DNA from 2 places in the Hydrogenophaga electricum genome. Region 2 is predicted to be linked to the other one. Evidence: predicted binding sites of a transcription regulator. Region 2 holds the regulator's gene; the other holds the start of a gene.

The links. The regulator NrdR, encoded in region 2, represses ribonucleotide reductase genes. The targets are predictions, from matches to a motif close to CACNANATNTNGTG.
Region 1: a site for NrdR is predicted at 1,678-1,691, ahead of QQK43_RS07200 (ribonucleoside-diphosphate reductase subunit alpha). Genes of this name have one in related genera too.

What each region holds. Positions count from the first base shown of each region.
Region 1 is NZ_BSPB01000008.1:18,350-26,144, forward strand. It holds gene QQK43_RS07190 (sigma-54-dependent transcriptional regulator) at 1-849, shown strand, start outside; gene ampD (1,6-anhydro-N-acetylmuramyl-L-alanine amidase AmpD) at 833-1,441, shown strand; gene QQK43_RS07200 (ribonucleoside-diphosphate reductase subunit alpha) at 1,808-4,717, shown strand; gene QQK43_RS07205 (ribonucleotide-diphosphate reductase subunit beta) at 4,875-6,044, shown strand; gene QQK43_RS07210 (histone) at 6,246-6,785, shown strand; gene QQK43_RS07215 (carbohydrate kinase family protein) at 6,876-7,766, opposite strand; gene QQK43_RS07220 (DUF3426 domain-containing protein) at 7,784-7,795, opposite strand, start outside.
Region 2 is NZ_BSPB01000001.1:53,588-61,382, reverse strand. It holds gene QQK43_RS00285 (DUF349 domain-containing protein) at 1-1,773, opposite strand, end outside; gene QQK43_RS00280 (lytic transglycosylase domain-containing protein) at 2,515-3,435, shown strand; gene glyA (serine hydroxymethyltransferase) at 3,701-4,945, shown strand; gene nrdR (transcriptional regulator NrdR) at 5,040-5,489, shown strand; gene QQK43_RS00265 (GspH/FimT family pseudopilin) at 5,626-6,150, shown strand; gene QQK43_RS00260 (GspH/FimT family pseudopilin) at 6,257-6,820, shown strand; gene pilV (type IV pilus modification protein PilV) at 6,822-7,370, shown strand; gene QQK43_RS00250 (PilW family protein) at 7,367-7,795, shown strand, end outside.

The DNA.
Region 1 (7,795 bases), on a different contig from region 2:
AACCTGATCGAGGCGGAGTTCTTCGGCGCCCGCAAAGGCGCCTACACCGGGGCCAGCGCCGACCGCGAGGGCTACTTCCAGGCCGCGCGCGGCGGCACCCTGTTCCTGGACGAAATCGGCGACCTGCCACTGGCCATGCAAGCCAAGCTGCTGCGCGTGATCCAGGAGCGGCGGGTCCGCCCCCTGGGTGGCGTGCAAGAAGAAGCGGTGGACGTGCGCCTGGTCAGTGCCACCCACCGCGACCTGGCCACCATGGTGCGGCAGGACGGCTTCCGACAAGATCTGTTTTACCGGCTCAACGTGATCGAGTTGCGCCTGCCGTCCCTGCGGGAGCGGCGCGACGATCTGCCGCTCCTGGTGCACGCGCTGCTGCGGCGTGTCTGCGACGAATACGGCCAGCCCGCCCCGGCGATCTCGGCCCAGGCGATGGCCTGGCTGCAGTCGCGCGAACTGCCGGGCAATGTGCGCGAACTGGAAAACCTCCTGCAGCGAGCCCTGGCCCTGTGCGACGGACAGACGCTGGCGCCCGAGGATTTCGGCGATGACAGCCCGGACACCGTGCCCGATCCGCTGCCACCCGAACCGCCAGCGACGCACCCAGCCCCGCCGCAGGAAACACCGCCGCCGGACGCTGCCTTGCCCGAACCCAGCGCGGCGCTGCCGGCAGACCTGCAGGCCTACCTGGACGACCAGGAGCGCCAGATGCTGGTCAAGGCCCTCAGGGAAACCGACTACAACCGCACGGCGGCGGCGGCACGGCTCGGGTTGAACCTGCGCCAGATCCGCTACCGCATCCAGCGGCTGGGCATTGCCCTGCCCTCGGACGGCGCCGATGCCTTCCGCGACTGACCCCGCCACAGCCCGCCGCGGGGGCGCGCACTGGCAGCAGGGCTGGCTGGCCGAAGCGCGTGCCTGCCCCTCTCCCAACTTCGGGCCGCGACCGGCGGGCGCGGTCATCGATCTCATCGTGGTGCACTCCATCAGCCTGCCTCCCGGCACCTACGGCGGGCCCGAAGTCGAACAGCTCTTCACCAACACCCTCGACTGGGACGCACACCCCTACTTCGCGACCATTCGCGGCCTGGAGGTTTCGGCGCACTTCTTCATTCGCCGCACGGGTGAATTGATCCAGTTCGTCAGCGCGGACGACCGCGCCTGGCACGCTGGCGCGTCGCACTGGCGTGGCCGCAGCCAGTGCAACGACGACTCCATCGGCGTCGAACTGGAAGGCCTCGAAGGCGAGCGGTTCGAACCGGCGCAGTACCAGGCGCTGGTGCGGCTGTGCCGCGCCCTCAAGACGCACTACCCCATCGACCACGTCGCCGGCCACGAGCACATCGCTCCCGGCCGCAAGCTGGACCCCGGACCGGGCTTCGACTGGCCCCGGCTGCGACGGTCACTGCGCTGGCCGCTGCACCGTTTTCCCGCCAGCGCCCGCTGAGCCTCGTCGAAGGCACCACCACCCAGCATTGGTGCGGCATTCCGGGGCAAATCGTCCTGCATCGCACGCGTCGCAAGGTATCCCTGGCCACAGCGCCCGGAGCACGGCACCTGCGGCCACGACCAGTCTCTCCAGCAAGCACCGGCGCGGGCCTTTGCCCGTCTCAATGACGCCCGGCTCACCGATCAAAGAAATTTCCCCACACACTACCGGTAGTGGCTTGAACCACGCATACACACCAGATATAGTGTGCCCTGCTCAAACACCTTGGTCCGCCACCGCCTCACGGCGATGCCCGCAGCGACCACCGGAAACGGCCATTGCCAGCCAGGACCGGCCCCCGACAACACCAACACAAGAGGAACCATGCAAACCACACCCTCCACCGCACCGTCGTCCGTCGCGCCCACGTTCCTGGCGGCAGGGCCTGGCGCCGAAACGCTTCAGGGCACGGCGTCGCCCTATGCCCACTACCAGATCATTCGACGCAATGGTGCGGTGGTGCATTTCGAGCCCGGCAAGATCGCGGTGGCGATGATGAAGGCCTTCCTGGCCGTGCACGGCACCCAGGGTGCGGCGTCCGCCAGCGTGCGCGAAACCGTCGACGCCCTCACCCAGAACGTGGTCCGTGCGCTGATGCGTTCGCGCCCGGGCGGCGGCACCTTCCACATCGAGGACGTGCAGGACCATGTGGAACTGGGCCTGATGCGTGGCGGCCACCACGAAGTGGCGCGCGCCTACGTGCTCTACCGCGAACGCCGCACCCAGGAGCGCGCCCGCCAGGGCGAGGCCACCCAGCCCGCCGAAAGCCTGTTGCATGTGATCGACCACGGTCAGCGCGTGCCCCTGGACCTGCCGCGCCTGAACGCGCTGATCGAGGCCGCCTGCGCCAACCTGGGCGCCGACGTCCAGGCCGCCCCCATCGTGGCCGAAACCAAGCGCAACCTGTACGACGGCGTGCCGATGGAAGAGGTCTACAAGGCCGCCATCCTGGCCGCGCGCACGCTGATCGAAAAAGACCCTGACTACACCTACGCCACGGCCCGCCTGCTGCTGCACACCATCACCAAGGAAGTGCTGGGCGAGGACGTGCCCGGCACCGAACTGGCGACCCGCTACGCCGACTTTTTCCCACAGGCCATCAAGAAGGGCGTCGAGGCCGAACTGCTCGACGACAAGCTGCTGCAGTTCGACCTGCCGCGCCTGGCGGCAGCCCTCAAACCGGAACGCGACCTGCAGTTCGACTACCTGGGTCTGCAGACCCTGTACGACCGCTACTTCCTGCATGTCAGAAAGACCCGCATCGAGCTGCCGCAGATCTTCTTCATGCGGGTGGCCATGGGCCTGTCGCTCAACGAGATCGACCGCGAAGCCCGCGCCATCGAGTTCTACGAGGTGCTGTCCTCGTTCGACTTCATGTCGTCCACGCCCACGCTGTTCAACAGCGGCACGCGCCGTTCGCAGCTGTCGAGCTGCTACCTGACCACCGTGCCCGACGACCTGGACGGCATCTACGAAGCCATCAAGGAAAACGCGCTGCTGTCCAAGTTTGCCGGCGGCCTGGGCAACGACTGGACACGCGTGCGCGCGTTGGGCAGCCACATCAAGGGCACCAACGGCGAATCGCAGGGCGTGGTGCCCTTCCTCAAGGTGGTGAACGACACAGCCGTCGCCGTGAACCAGGGCGGCAAGCGCAAGGGCGCCGTCTGCACCTACCTGGAAACCTGGCACCTGGACATCGAAGAATTCCTGGAACTGCGCAAGAACACCGGCGATGACCGCCGCCGCACCCACGACATGAACACCGCGAACTGGATTCCCGACCTGTTCATGAAGCGCGTGATGGAGAAAGGCGACTGGAGCCTGTTCTCGCCCAGCAACGTGCCCGACCTGCACGACAAGTTCGGCGCCGACTTCGAGCAGGCCTACCTGGCCTACGAAGAGAAAGCCGCGCGCGGCGAGATCAAGCCCTACAAGAAGATCCCCGCGACCGACCTGTGGCGCAAGATGCTCTCGATGCTGTTCGAGACCGGCCACCCCTGGATCACCTTCAAGGACGCCTGCAATGTGCGCTCGCCCCAGCAGCACGCCGGCGTGGTGCATTCGTCCAACCTCTGCACCGAGATCACGCTCAACACCAGCGACACCGAAACCGCCGTGTGCAACCTGGGCTCGGTGAACCTGCTTCGCCACCTGGTCGATGGCCCCAACGGCAAGGACCTCGACCACGCCAAGCTTCGCAAGACCATCAACACGGCCATGCGCATGCTCGACAACGTGATCGACATCAACTACTACGCGGTCAAGAAAGCCCGCGACTCCAACCTGCGCCACCGCCCGGTGGGCCTGGGCCTGATGGGCTTCCAGGACGCCCTGTACGAGCTGCGCATTCCCTACGCCTCCGACGCCGCGGTGGAATTTGCCGACCGTTCGATGGAAGCCATCTGCTACTACGCCTACTGGGCCTCGACCGAACTGGCCAGCGAACGCGGCCGCTATTCGAGCTTCAAGGGCTCGCTGTGGGACCGCGGCGTGCTGCCGCTCGATTCGCTGGACCTGCTGGCCCAGCAGCGCGGCGGCTATGTCGATACCAACCGCGCCGCCACCCTGGACTGGGACGCGCTGCGCCAGAAGATCGCGCGCGACGGCATGCGCAACTCCAACTGCGTCGCCATCGCCCCGACCGCCACGATCTCCAACATCATCGGCGTGGACGCCTCGATCGAGCCTTGCTTCGGCAACCTGTCGGTCAAGTCCAACCTCTCGGGCGAGTTCACGGTCATCAATGGCTACCTGGTCAAGGACCTGAAACGCCTGGGCCTGTGGGACGACGTGATGGTGATGGACCTCAAGCACTTCGACGGCTCGCTGCGCGCCATCGACCGCGTGCCGCAAGACATCAAGGCCCTGTACGCCACCGCCTTCGAAGTCGAGCCGACCTGGCTCGTCGAAGCCGCAGCGCGGCGGCAGAAGTGGATCGACCAGGCGCAGAGCCTGAACATCTACATGGCCGGCGCCTCGGGCAAGAAGCTCGATGAGACCTACAAGCTCGCCTGGCTGCGCGGCCTCAAGACCACCTACTACCTGCGCACCACCTCGGCCACGCAGGCCGAAAAGTCCACGGGCCGCGCGGGCCAGCTCAACGCGGTCTCGGCCCACTCGGCCGAAGTCGCGGCAGCGGCACCGGTGATCGCGGCGGTCGAGGCTGCCATCGAACCGGCCACCGACATCAAGTTCTGCGCCATCGACGACCCGGGCTGCGAGGCCTGCCAATAAACCCCAACGCCATGCAACGGGGTGTTCACGATCCGCCGATTCCATCGCGCAATCGATGCGACACAGCAACACCCCGCTCGCGCCACGAATGCAATGCCTTGGATTTAGTTGCCGTGGCTTCGAGACCCTTCGATAATCCGCTGAATTGGATGGACCTATGCTGACCTGGGACGATCACGTCACACCCACCGCCAAGCCCGCACCCTTGAACCCGGCTTCTCAAACGCCGGCCGTGCCCTCCGCTTCCTCCCTGTCATCGGCCCGTGCGCCAGTTGCACCGTCTGCCCGTGCCGACGGTCACAGCGAGCAGCGCCGCGTCAACGTGGCCGACAAGCGCATCATCAACGCCCAGACCGACGTCAACCAACTGGTGCCGTTCAAGTACAAATGGGCCTGGGAAAAATACCTCGCCACCTGCGCCAACCACTGGATGCCGCAGGAAGTGAACATGAGCCGCGACATCGCGCTCTGGAAAGACCCCAACGGCCTGAGCGAAGACGAGCGCCGCATCATCAAGCGCAACCTCGGGTTCTTTGTCACCGCCGATTCGCTGGCCGCCAACAACATCGTGCTCGGCACCTACCGCCACATCACGGCGCCCGAATGCCGCCAGTTCCTGCTGCGCCAGGCCTTCGAAGAGGCCATCCACACCCACGCCTACCAGTACATCGTGGAATCGCTGGGACTGGACGAAGGTGAAATCTTCAACGCCTATCACGAGGTCTCCAGCATCCGCGACAAGGACGAGTTCCTGATCCCGTTCATCGATGCGATCATGGACCCGAACTTCCACACCGGCACCCCCGAAACCGACCAGACCTTGCTCAAGAGCCTGATCGTGTTCGCCTGCCTGATGGAAGGCCTGTTCTTCTACGTCGGCTTCACGCAGATCCTGGCGCTGGGCCGGCAGAACAAGATGACCGGTGCCGCCGAGCAGTACCAGTACATCCTGCGCGACGAGTCGATGCACTGCAATTTCGGCATCGACCTCATCAACGCCATCAAGCTCGAAAACCCGATGCTGTGGACCCCGCAGTTCAAGGCCGAGATCAAGGAGCTTTTCCTCAAGGCGGTGGACCTCGAGTACCGCTACGCTGAAGACACCATGCCGCGCGGCGTGCTGGGTCTCAACGCCTCCATGTTCAAAGGCTATCTGCGCTACATCGCCAACCGGCGCGCCACGCAGATCGGCCTCGACCCCCTGTTCCCCAACGAAGAAAACCCGTTCCCCTGGATGAGCGAGATGATCGATCTCAAAAAGGAGCGCAATTTCTTCGAGACCCGTGTCATCGAATACCAGTCCGGTGGTGCCCTGTCCTGGGATTGACGCCTCTTCCGCTGCTTTCATGAACACCCGTTCACCGAAACCTTCCCACCCGCGTCTGCTGACCGGCTGGGCGGTTTCGTCACCAGATTCAACGCCCTGCCGCCATCCGTGGGTGCACCCGCCTGGCGGCAAGGCCTTGAATCGCTTCCGCGAAATGTTTTCGCGCGAAGTGCTCTTTGCAACTTGATCAAGGAGAAAACAATGGCAACTGCGAAGAAGGCCGCCCCGGCCAAGAAGGCCGCCCCGGCCAAGAAGGCCGCCCCGGCCAAGAAGGCCGCTCCGGCCAAGAAGGCCGCTCCGGCCAAGAAGGCCGCTCCGGCCAAGAAGGCCGCCCCGGCCAAGAAGGCCGCTCCGGCCAAGAAGGCCGCTCCGGCCAAGAAGGCCGCTCCGGCCAAGAAGGCCGCTCCGGCCAAGAAGGCCGCTCCGGCCAAGAAGGCCGCTGCTCCGGCGAAGAAGGCCGCTGCTCCGGCGAAGAAGGCTGCTGCTCCGGCGAAGAAGGCCGCTGCTCCGGCGAAGAAGGCCGCTGCTCCGGCGAAGAAGGCTGCTGCTCCGGCGAAGAAGGCTGCTGCTCCGGCGAAGAAGGCTGCTGCTCCGGCGAAGAAGGCCGCTCCGGCCAAGAAGGCTGCCCCCGCAAAAAAAGCCGCGCCGGCTAAAAAGCCGGCTGCCCCAGCGGCCCCAGCAGCTCAAACCAAGCTGAATCCCCAGGCTGCCTGGCCGTTCCCGACGTCCAGCAAGCCCTGATTCAACAGGTTTGAACCTGAAAGCCCGGCGCAAGCCGGGCTTTTTTTCTGGGTGCAGGCCATCGCGGCCTCATTGCCTTTGGACCTGTCTTTACGCGGAAGGCAACCGGTAGTTCTGCCCACCGCGGCTGGCGATCTTCAGAGCACCCATGCGATTGCCCAGCTCGGCACAGCGCACCAAAGACCACCCTTGCAACAAGCCGTGCAGCAGCGCGGCCCGGAATGCATCCCCACATCCGGTCGGGTCAACCACCGCGTCGACCAACACACCCGGCACGCGGGTCACCTGCCCATCGGCATAGACATCGCAGCCCTGCTCACCCAAGGTGACCAACAAACCGGCCACTTCGGCCGCCAAGGCCTCCAGCGACAGCCCCGTACGGTCACTGAGCATGCGCGCTTCGTAGTCGTTGACCGCCACCCAGCGTGCCTGCTGGACGAACTGGCGCAACTCGTCACCGTTGAACATCGGCAGCCCCTGTCCGGGATCAAAGATGAAGGGCACACCGGCTGCAGCCAACTGCCGGGCGTGGTCGATCATCGCGTCACGCCCATCGGGCGCAATGATGGCCAGCTTGACCCCGGCATCGAGTGGAACAGCCGTCTGGTGGGCCAGCGACATGGCGCCGGGGTGGAAGGCCGTGATCTGGTTGTTGTCGCGGTCGGTCATGATCATCGCCTGCGCGGTATAGGCCTGCTCGCTCACCCCCACTGCCCGGGTGTCGACACCCAGCGACACCAGGCGCTGCACATAGTCCTGCCCGTCGTTGCCCAGCATCGCCAGCGGCATGGCCGGCGAACCCAGTTGCCGCAAGCCGTAGGCGATGTTGCCGGCGCAACCACCGAACTCTCGGCGCATGCCCGGCACCAGGAAGGACACGTTGAGGATATGCAGTTGATCCGGCAGGATCTGTTCGGCGAAGCGACCTTCGAACGTCATGATGGTGTCGAAAGCCAGCGAGCCGCAGATGAGGATGGACATGGGTCGTGATCAGACAGTCAGGGGTAAAA
Region 2 (7,795 bases):
CGCCACCTTCTCGCGTTCGCTGCTTTTGCGGGCAAAGGCTTCGTCGATGGGTTTGCGGAACGCGTCCCACAGCTTCTGCTCCTGCTTGCGGTCCAGTGGCACCGCCTGCGCCTCGGCCTGCCAGCGCTGTTGCAAGACCTTGACCGCATCGATGCGCAACATCGGCGCGGCACCCAGCGCAACCGCCTCGTCAATGAGGGCCCGGCGTCGCTCCAGACTCGCCGCCTGCGCCGCCTCCAGGCGCGCATGGGCCTCGTGCATGACGGTCTTCCACTGCGGCTGGATATCGGCAAACGCCTTCTCGCTCAGATGGCCAGCTTCGCGCCAGCGCTCGGCGAAGGCATGCAACTCGCGCACCTGGCGCTTCCAGTCTTCATCCTGCGCATGGGCCTGGGTCCAGGCACGCACCTCGTCCATCAAGGCCTGCCGCTGGGCTTTGCTGGCGTCCGCCTGCTGGCGCACCTGCAACAGCCACGCCTCCACCACCTTGTGCGCCTCGGTGCAAGCGGTATCGAAACGTTTCCACAGAGCATGGTTGGCGGCCCCGCCCTGATCGGTGGTCTTCCATTGCTCCCGCAGGCCACGCAGCGTTTCCTGCATCTTGCGGCCGCCCAGACGCTGACCCCCAGGCGCCTTGAGCAGCCCCTCCGCCTTGGCCACCAGCTCTTCGCGCAACTGGTCGGCGCGCCAGCGCTGCCAGCCTTCGAGTTCGCCAGCCTGCGCCAGCAATGCTTGCGCCCGGGCCTCAAGGGCCGGGCTGATCAGGCGCCCATGGCTCTTGAGCAGGCCCCGCGCCTCGGCGGCGACTTTGGGAGTGGCCTTGCCGTGGCCTTCTGCCAGTTCGCGCTCCAACTGGGTCAGGGCCTTGGTCACCTCGGCTTCAGCCTGGGCCCGGCGCTCCGTCACCACCTGGGCATCCTGCGCAACCCGCTCATCGGCAACGACCACGGACTCGCCGCGTGCCACACGCAGTTCATCCGCCCACACCGGCACGGCGGGCAAGGGGGCTTGCGGATCGGCGTCGGCCGCCACGGCTTGCGCCAGCGCAGCCTCGAAAGCATCCCACACCAGCTGCAGCTGGCTGCGCGAGGCTTCCAGCATGGGAGGGAACTTGGTCTCGACGCTGGCCCAGTGCGCATCCGTTGGCAATGCCTGTACCTGCTGCTGCCACGCCGAGACATCGGCACGCAAAGCCTCCACCACCTGCTGCGCTTCGCGCCAAGGTTTGGTGGAGAGCACCTCGATGCGCTGGGCCAAGAGCACAGCGGCCTCGCGTTCGACCTGCACGCGGTGCTGCAAGTCTTCCACCGCCTTGATGCGCTCGGCCAAAGCCTGTTTCAGCCCGACCAACGGTTCGCGCGACAGCGGCGCCCCTGCCCGCGCAGCGTCGCGCTGCCAAGCCATGGCGTCGGCCAGGTTCATGCGCGGATGGTCGAGCAGCGACTGTGCTTTTTGCGCCCATTCGGCGGCGATGTGCTCCTGCGCCTTCTGCCGCTTGAGCTCGTCCAGTTTTTCCTTCAGTGGCTTGGCCGCCCCCCGGTCGCGGTGCGACATCTCTTTGAACACCTCGTTCATCACCTCCAGATCGGGGTCCGTGGCCAGCCACTCGCGCAGCCGGGCGGCACGCTCTCCCGAGGTCGGCGCAGAAAAGGCACCACCGGTGACGGCATCCAGCGGATGGGACGGAGAGGCTTTGGGGACAGCGGGCGAGTTCACGGCAGGTAAATGATCAGAGGGTGCGCCGTTTCTGGAGCGCAAGGAAAACAGAGACATGATGGGCAGACCAACGGGCTCGATAGACGTCGAGCAAAGGAAGCAACCCGCTATTGTCGCTGCGGATTGCCTGGCTTGCTGAAACGAGCGCCCGTGGAGCCCCCAAAACAAGAAACCCCGGTGGGCTGAACCCACCGGGGTTGACGGCGGGCAAACTGCACTTGCCGTCGGTTTTGGCGGAGAGGGTTGGATGCCTCGCCAGCCTGGAAGCAAGAGATTGCTCCCGTGGGGTTCCGGTTTCAGACTTCGTGCCTGAGGGACCGGACAAGCCTCGCTCTTGCAAGGCACCCCCAGATTACGCCCATTCCGCGGCGGTTTCAACCACCTCAACAACCGCCTGTCGCGTCGGACTCACGCCAGCGCATCGACCGCCTCTGGCAGACCGCCCGCACTGGGCTCACCGTCCCGCGGGCGACGCCCAGCCCGGGAACACCCGACGAAAGGCCTCCATCCACGCCCCTCCGCCCGACGCCGCATGGATGCTGGCGAGCGCGCCACAGGAATGAGATCACCCCCAAAAAAACATAACTTTTAGAAATATTAAACGGTATCCAAATCATTGACTTGACATTTGAATCTCCCTATCATCCGGCCCGCTTTGACCCATCCCCGGGTTATCCCGCACCGCTGCCGAATACGGCTAAGTCGATGGACCGGCTCCATGAGGCCCGTCCAGATCGATGGCGACCCAATCAGCCCTGCCGAGCCAGACCGGCCGACAGGACCCGAAAGGAGCACGACATGACAGCGATGAGCCGGAGCCAGAGCCTGCAAGCCCCGCTTGCTTCCCTGGCCCAATCCATCCAAACCGCCGCCCAGGACGTCTGCCAAGGCTTTCTGGACGTGACCCGCAACAGCATGGCCCTGCTGGGCACTGTCCTGGCCACAGGCCTGATCCTGATGGCCGCCCATGGCGATCTGCGTGATCGCGCCGAAGACCGGCTGCTCGGCTGGCTGCTGGCGCGACAAGAGTCGGCAGCGGCCCAGGAACAGGCCCAACAGGCTTTTGTGCCGCCGGCAGAACCCGAGGCGGCCCAGCGCGTAACAGCCGCCCTGCCCCACGAGTTGCCGCAACCCCAAGCCAAGGTGGCTTACTGGCTCAGCCGCAAATACCGGGTCGCACCCGAGCCGCTGAGCGTGCTGGTGGCCGAGGCCTTTGAGATTGGCCGCAAGGCGCAGTTGGATCCGACACTGATTCTGGCCGTCATGGCCATCGAATCTCGCTTCAATCCCTTTGCCCAAAGCCCGGTGGGTGCCCAGGGCCTGATGCAGGTGCTCACACGCGTGCACACCGACAAATACGCCGGCTTCGGCGGCCAGTTGGCTGCGTTCGACCCCGTCAGCAATCTGCGCGTCGGCGTGCAGGTACTGCAAGACTGCATCCGCCGCGCGGGCTCGATCGAAGGCGGCCTCAAACTGTACGTGGGCGCGATCACGACAGACGGCAGCGACTACATCAACAAGGTAATGGCAGAGCATCTGCGCATCCAGAGCGTGGCGCTGGGCAAACCCATGCCCACCACTTTCCCGGTCTACCGGTCCCTGCCGGTTTCGGCCCCGGAAACCGCCACACCCGCCGAACCCGTGCCGGCCGTGCCCTCGGACACCGCAGCATCGTCGCCGGCGCTGCCCCCGAACGAAGCACCCGCCGTTCAATCCTGAGCTCACTCACCCGATCTCTGTGAACGGGATCGGCACGAGGTGAGCGCCTCGGCTAAACTAGCAGCGTGCGCAACTGGCGATAGGCGCCGGGTTTGTTCCGTGATTTCGGAATCCCGGTCGCTGACGTGGCCCCCCAGCTTCTGCAGCCTGGGACAACCACTGGGAAGCGCACCGCCCGTCTCGCGGGCGATCAGCCGTTCGCCTGGGCAGTCCCTGCCGCTCACCCTGAGCGCGTGGGGTCCACGTCACCCGAGACTGCCAAACCATGTACGACCGCAACATCCTCATCGAGCAAACCGATCCCGAGCTGTTCGCCGCCATCCAGGCCGAAAACGCCCGCCAGGAACACCACATCGAACTGATTGCCAGCGAAAACTACGCCTCGCCGGCCGTGATGGCCGCCCAGGGCACCCAGCTGACGAACAAATACGCCGAAGGCTATCCGGGCAAGCGCTACTACGGCGGCTGTGAATTCGTCGACATCGCCGAACAACTGGCCATCGACCGCATCAAGCAACTCTTCGGCGCCGACGCCGCCAACGTCCAGCCGCACTGCGGCGCCTCCGCCAACGAAGCCGTGTTTCTGGCCTTCCTCAAGCCCGGCGACACCATCATGGGCATGAGCCTGGCCGAAGGCGGTCACCTCACGCACGGCATGCCGCTGAACATGTCGGGCAAGTGGTTCAACGTCGTGTCCTACGGCCTGAACGACAAGGAAGAGATCGACTACGACGCCATGGAAGCCAAGGCGCGCGAGCACAAGCCCAAGCTGATCGTGGCAGGCGCCTCTGCCTACAGCCTGCGTATCGACTTCGAACGCTTTGCCAAGGTCGCCAAGGAAATTGGCGCCATCTTCATGGTCGACATGGCCCACTACGCCGGCCTGATCGCTGCCGGCGTGTACCCCAACCCGGTGCCGTTCGCCGACGTGGTGACCTCCACCACGCACAAGAGCCTGCGTGGCCCGCGCGGCGGCTTCATCCTGATGAAGGCCGAGCATGAGAAGGCCATCAACAGCGCCATCTTCCCCGGCCTGCAGGGCGGCCCGCTGATGCACGTGATCGCCGCCAAGGCCGTGGCCTTCAAGGAAGCGCTGAGCCCCGAGTTCAAGGCCTATCAGCAGCAAGTCGCCAAGAACGCCCAGATCGTGGCCGAGACGCTGACCTCGCGCGGCCTGCGCATCGTCAGTGGCCGCACCGAGAGCCACGTCATGCTGGTCGACCTGCGCGCCAAGGGCATCACCGGCAAGGAAGCCGAGGCCGTGCTGGGCAGCGCCCACATGACCATCAACAAGAACGCAATCCCGAACGACCCCGAAAAGCCGTTCGTGACCAGCGGTGTGCGCATCGGTACCCCGGCCATGACCACCCGCGGCTTCAAGGACGAAGAAGCCCGCCTGACTGCCAACCTGGTGGCCGACGTGCTGGACAACCCGCGCGACCCGGCCAACATCGAAGCCGTGCGCGCCAAGGTCAACGCGCTGACCGCCCGCTTCCCGGTCTACAAATGATGTCCGGGCGTCGTCTTGCCCCTGGAGCGCTCGTTTCGGCGGGCACGACGACGCACAGCCACGCCCGTATCACCGGGCAAACCGCAGGCTGATCATGAAATGCCCTTTCTGTGGTCATCTGGAAACCCAGGTCGTCGAGACCCGGGTTTCCGAAGATGCGGACTTCATCCGGCGCCGCCGACAGTGCGGACACTGCGAAAAACGGTTCACCACCTACGAGCGGCCGGAAGTGAGCTTTCCAGCCGTGGTCAAAAAGGATGGGCGGCGCGTCGACTACGTGCCCGCCAAACTCCGCGCGTCGTTCACCCTGGCGCTGCGCAAACGCCCGGTGAGTACCGAGCAGGTCGATGCAGCCATCGAACGGATCGAAGAAAAGCTCCTGAACCTCGGCGCACGCGAGGTACCTGCCACCCGGCTGGGCGAAATGGTCATGCGCGAACTCAAGAAGCTCGACAAAGTGGCCTATATCCGCTTTGCCAGCGTCTACCGCAGCTTCGAAGACATCGACGACTTCCGGGCACTGGTGGATGAAGTGCGGCGCTGACGATTCGCCACCGTCTGCGATATTCCACACAATTGACCATTGATGTGAATTTCTTGGCGCAATTGGCGCCAAGAATAGCCCGATAAATCTTGCGCTTGGCCTAAATTCAGGCTCATAAGATTTCAGGGGGAACGTCATGTCATCTCGCCAACACAGTCTGTGTTGCTGCGGGCGTGGGTTCACGCTCGTGGAAATGGCCGTCACGCTGAGCATATTGGCCATCCTGCTCGGCATCGGGATACCGGCTTTCAGCAAAAGCCTGGCCGCGTGGCAGCGAGATCGCGCCACCAAGGCGCTCATCGCGCACATGCAGCTGGCCCGCACCGAAGCCATCAAACGCTCGCGCAGAGTCGTGATCTGCAACAGCAGCGACGCGTCAACCTGCTCCGCACCAGCCAATAAGGACTGGAAAAACGGCTGGATCGTCTTTGAAGACGACAACGCCAACGGCTTGCGCGACGCCGCCGAACCCCTCATGGCCGCTTCGGGGGCGTTTCCAGGCATTCAGTCCATGCAGGCCAACAACGCCATCAAGCGACTCGTCTACCAGCCCAACGGCCTGATGACATCGGGCATGAGCACGATGTCCGTGACGCCCCGCGCTGGACCGACTCAGAAGATCGTCATCAACCGGATCGGGCGAGTGCGGCTCGATCAGTGAGAAAAAAGTCAAACATCAACCGTTCATCTCACCGGAAAGCGCCGCATGTCTGCCAGACGCAAACCTTTGACTACGGCCCACCTACATTGCAAGGTGGAGCCTACAAGTGAAATACCCTTCCTGCCCTTTCGCCCTCCGAAGCCGCCACCAACGGGGTTTTACCCTGGTGGAGCTGCTCGTGACCATCGTCATCATCGCGATCCTCGCGACGCTGGGTGTCCCCAGCTTCACACAGTTTTTGCGCAACTGGCAGCGCGACAGCGCGACCAGGGCATTCATGAGCCATGTTCAGTTGGCCCGGACCGAAGCGATCAAGACCTCGCGCAAGGTTGTGATGTGCACGAGCGCGAACGGCACGAGTTGCGCCTCTGGCGCCGGAAGCACCAACTGGAAACAAGGCTGGGTCGTCTTTGTGGATGCAGACAGCGACGACGATCTGGACACGAGCAAGGGCGACCGAATTTTGGCTGTCCGCAGCGGCTCTGCAGGCATTGCAAGCATGACCAGTTCAGACAACGTGGCCAAACTGACGTTTTTGTCCAATGGCCTGATGGGATCAAGTGCCACGACAGTGACCGTCACCCCGAGCGGGAGCAGCGGCCTCAAGCTCAACAAAATTGCCATTTCGCGGGTGGGCCGCACCAGCCTCTCGACAGAAGACCAAAGCTGAAATGAAGCCTTTTTCCAACCTGATCGCGCAAGCACGACGACAACGCGGTTCCAGCATGCTGGAAATCCTCGTCTCACTCTTGGTCATCTCTTTGGGGCTGCTCGGTGTCGCGGGGTTGTCTGCGGCCACTTTCAGCTACAACAAGACGGCCCAGGTCCGTTTGACCGGGCTGGGACTGGTCAACGATTATGCAGACAGAGCCAGAGCCAACATCTATGGATACGACCTCAATCAATACAACATCAATTTAACGGATACAACGCCAGATGAAATTGATGCGGCCCCCGATGAGGCGAGCGCAAGCACAGCAGCCACCAACGTCGCGCAAGATGACCGTCGCTACTTCATGACAGCAGCGAGCAACTACCTGCCTCAAGGAAAAGTGGTCGTCACCAGCGATCGAACAGTGCGAAGTATGGATATATGGCTGCTATGGAAAGAGCCTCAAACCGAAGCCAACGACATTCTGTTTTCGGCAGGGCAGGATAGCTGCCCCAACATATCTGGCACAGATGACTACAACTGCATGTATTTCAGGGTGGGGCTGTGAAAAACAAGAATTCAAATCCTCATCTGACATCCCGAAACGCACAAAGGGGTGTGACTCTTGTCGAACTCATGGTTGCCATGGTGATCGGCATCTTTCTGCTGGGAGCGGTCGCAATCATTTATGTGAGCACATCTTCGAGCGCAAGAAGCAGCACGTTCGAATCACAAATGAATGAAGATGCAACGCTGGCGCTTGAAATTCTCGCTCAGCAGATTCGACTGGCCGGATTTTCCGAGCTCGATGGCACGAGCCGAAAATTTTCAGGAATAGCTGTCAGAGGTTGCGACACAGCCTTCCAATCATCGAATGCCGACTTCGGGAGCTTGACTTGCGGAAGCACGGGTAGCAGTGCGATTGCCATCCAGTATGAGGCAACAACACGAAACACACCCAAGACATCGGACGACAAGCCCAGTAATTGCAGC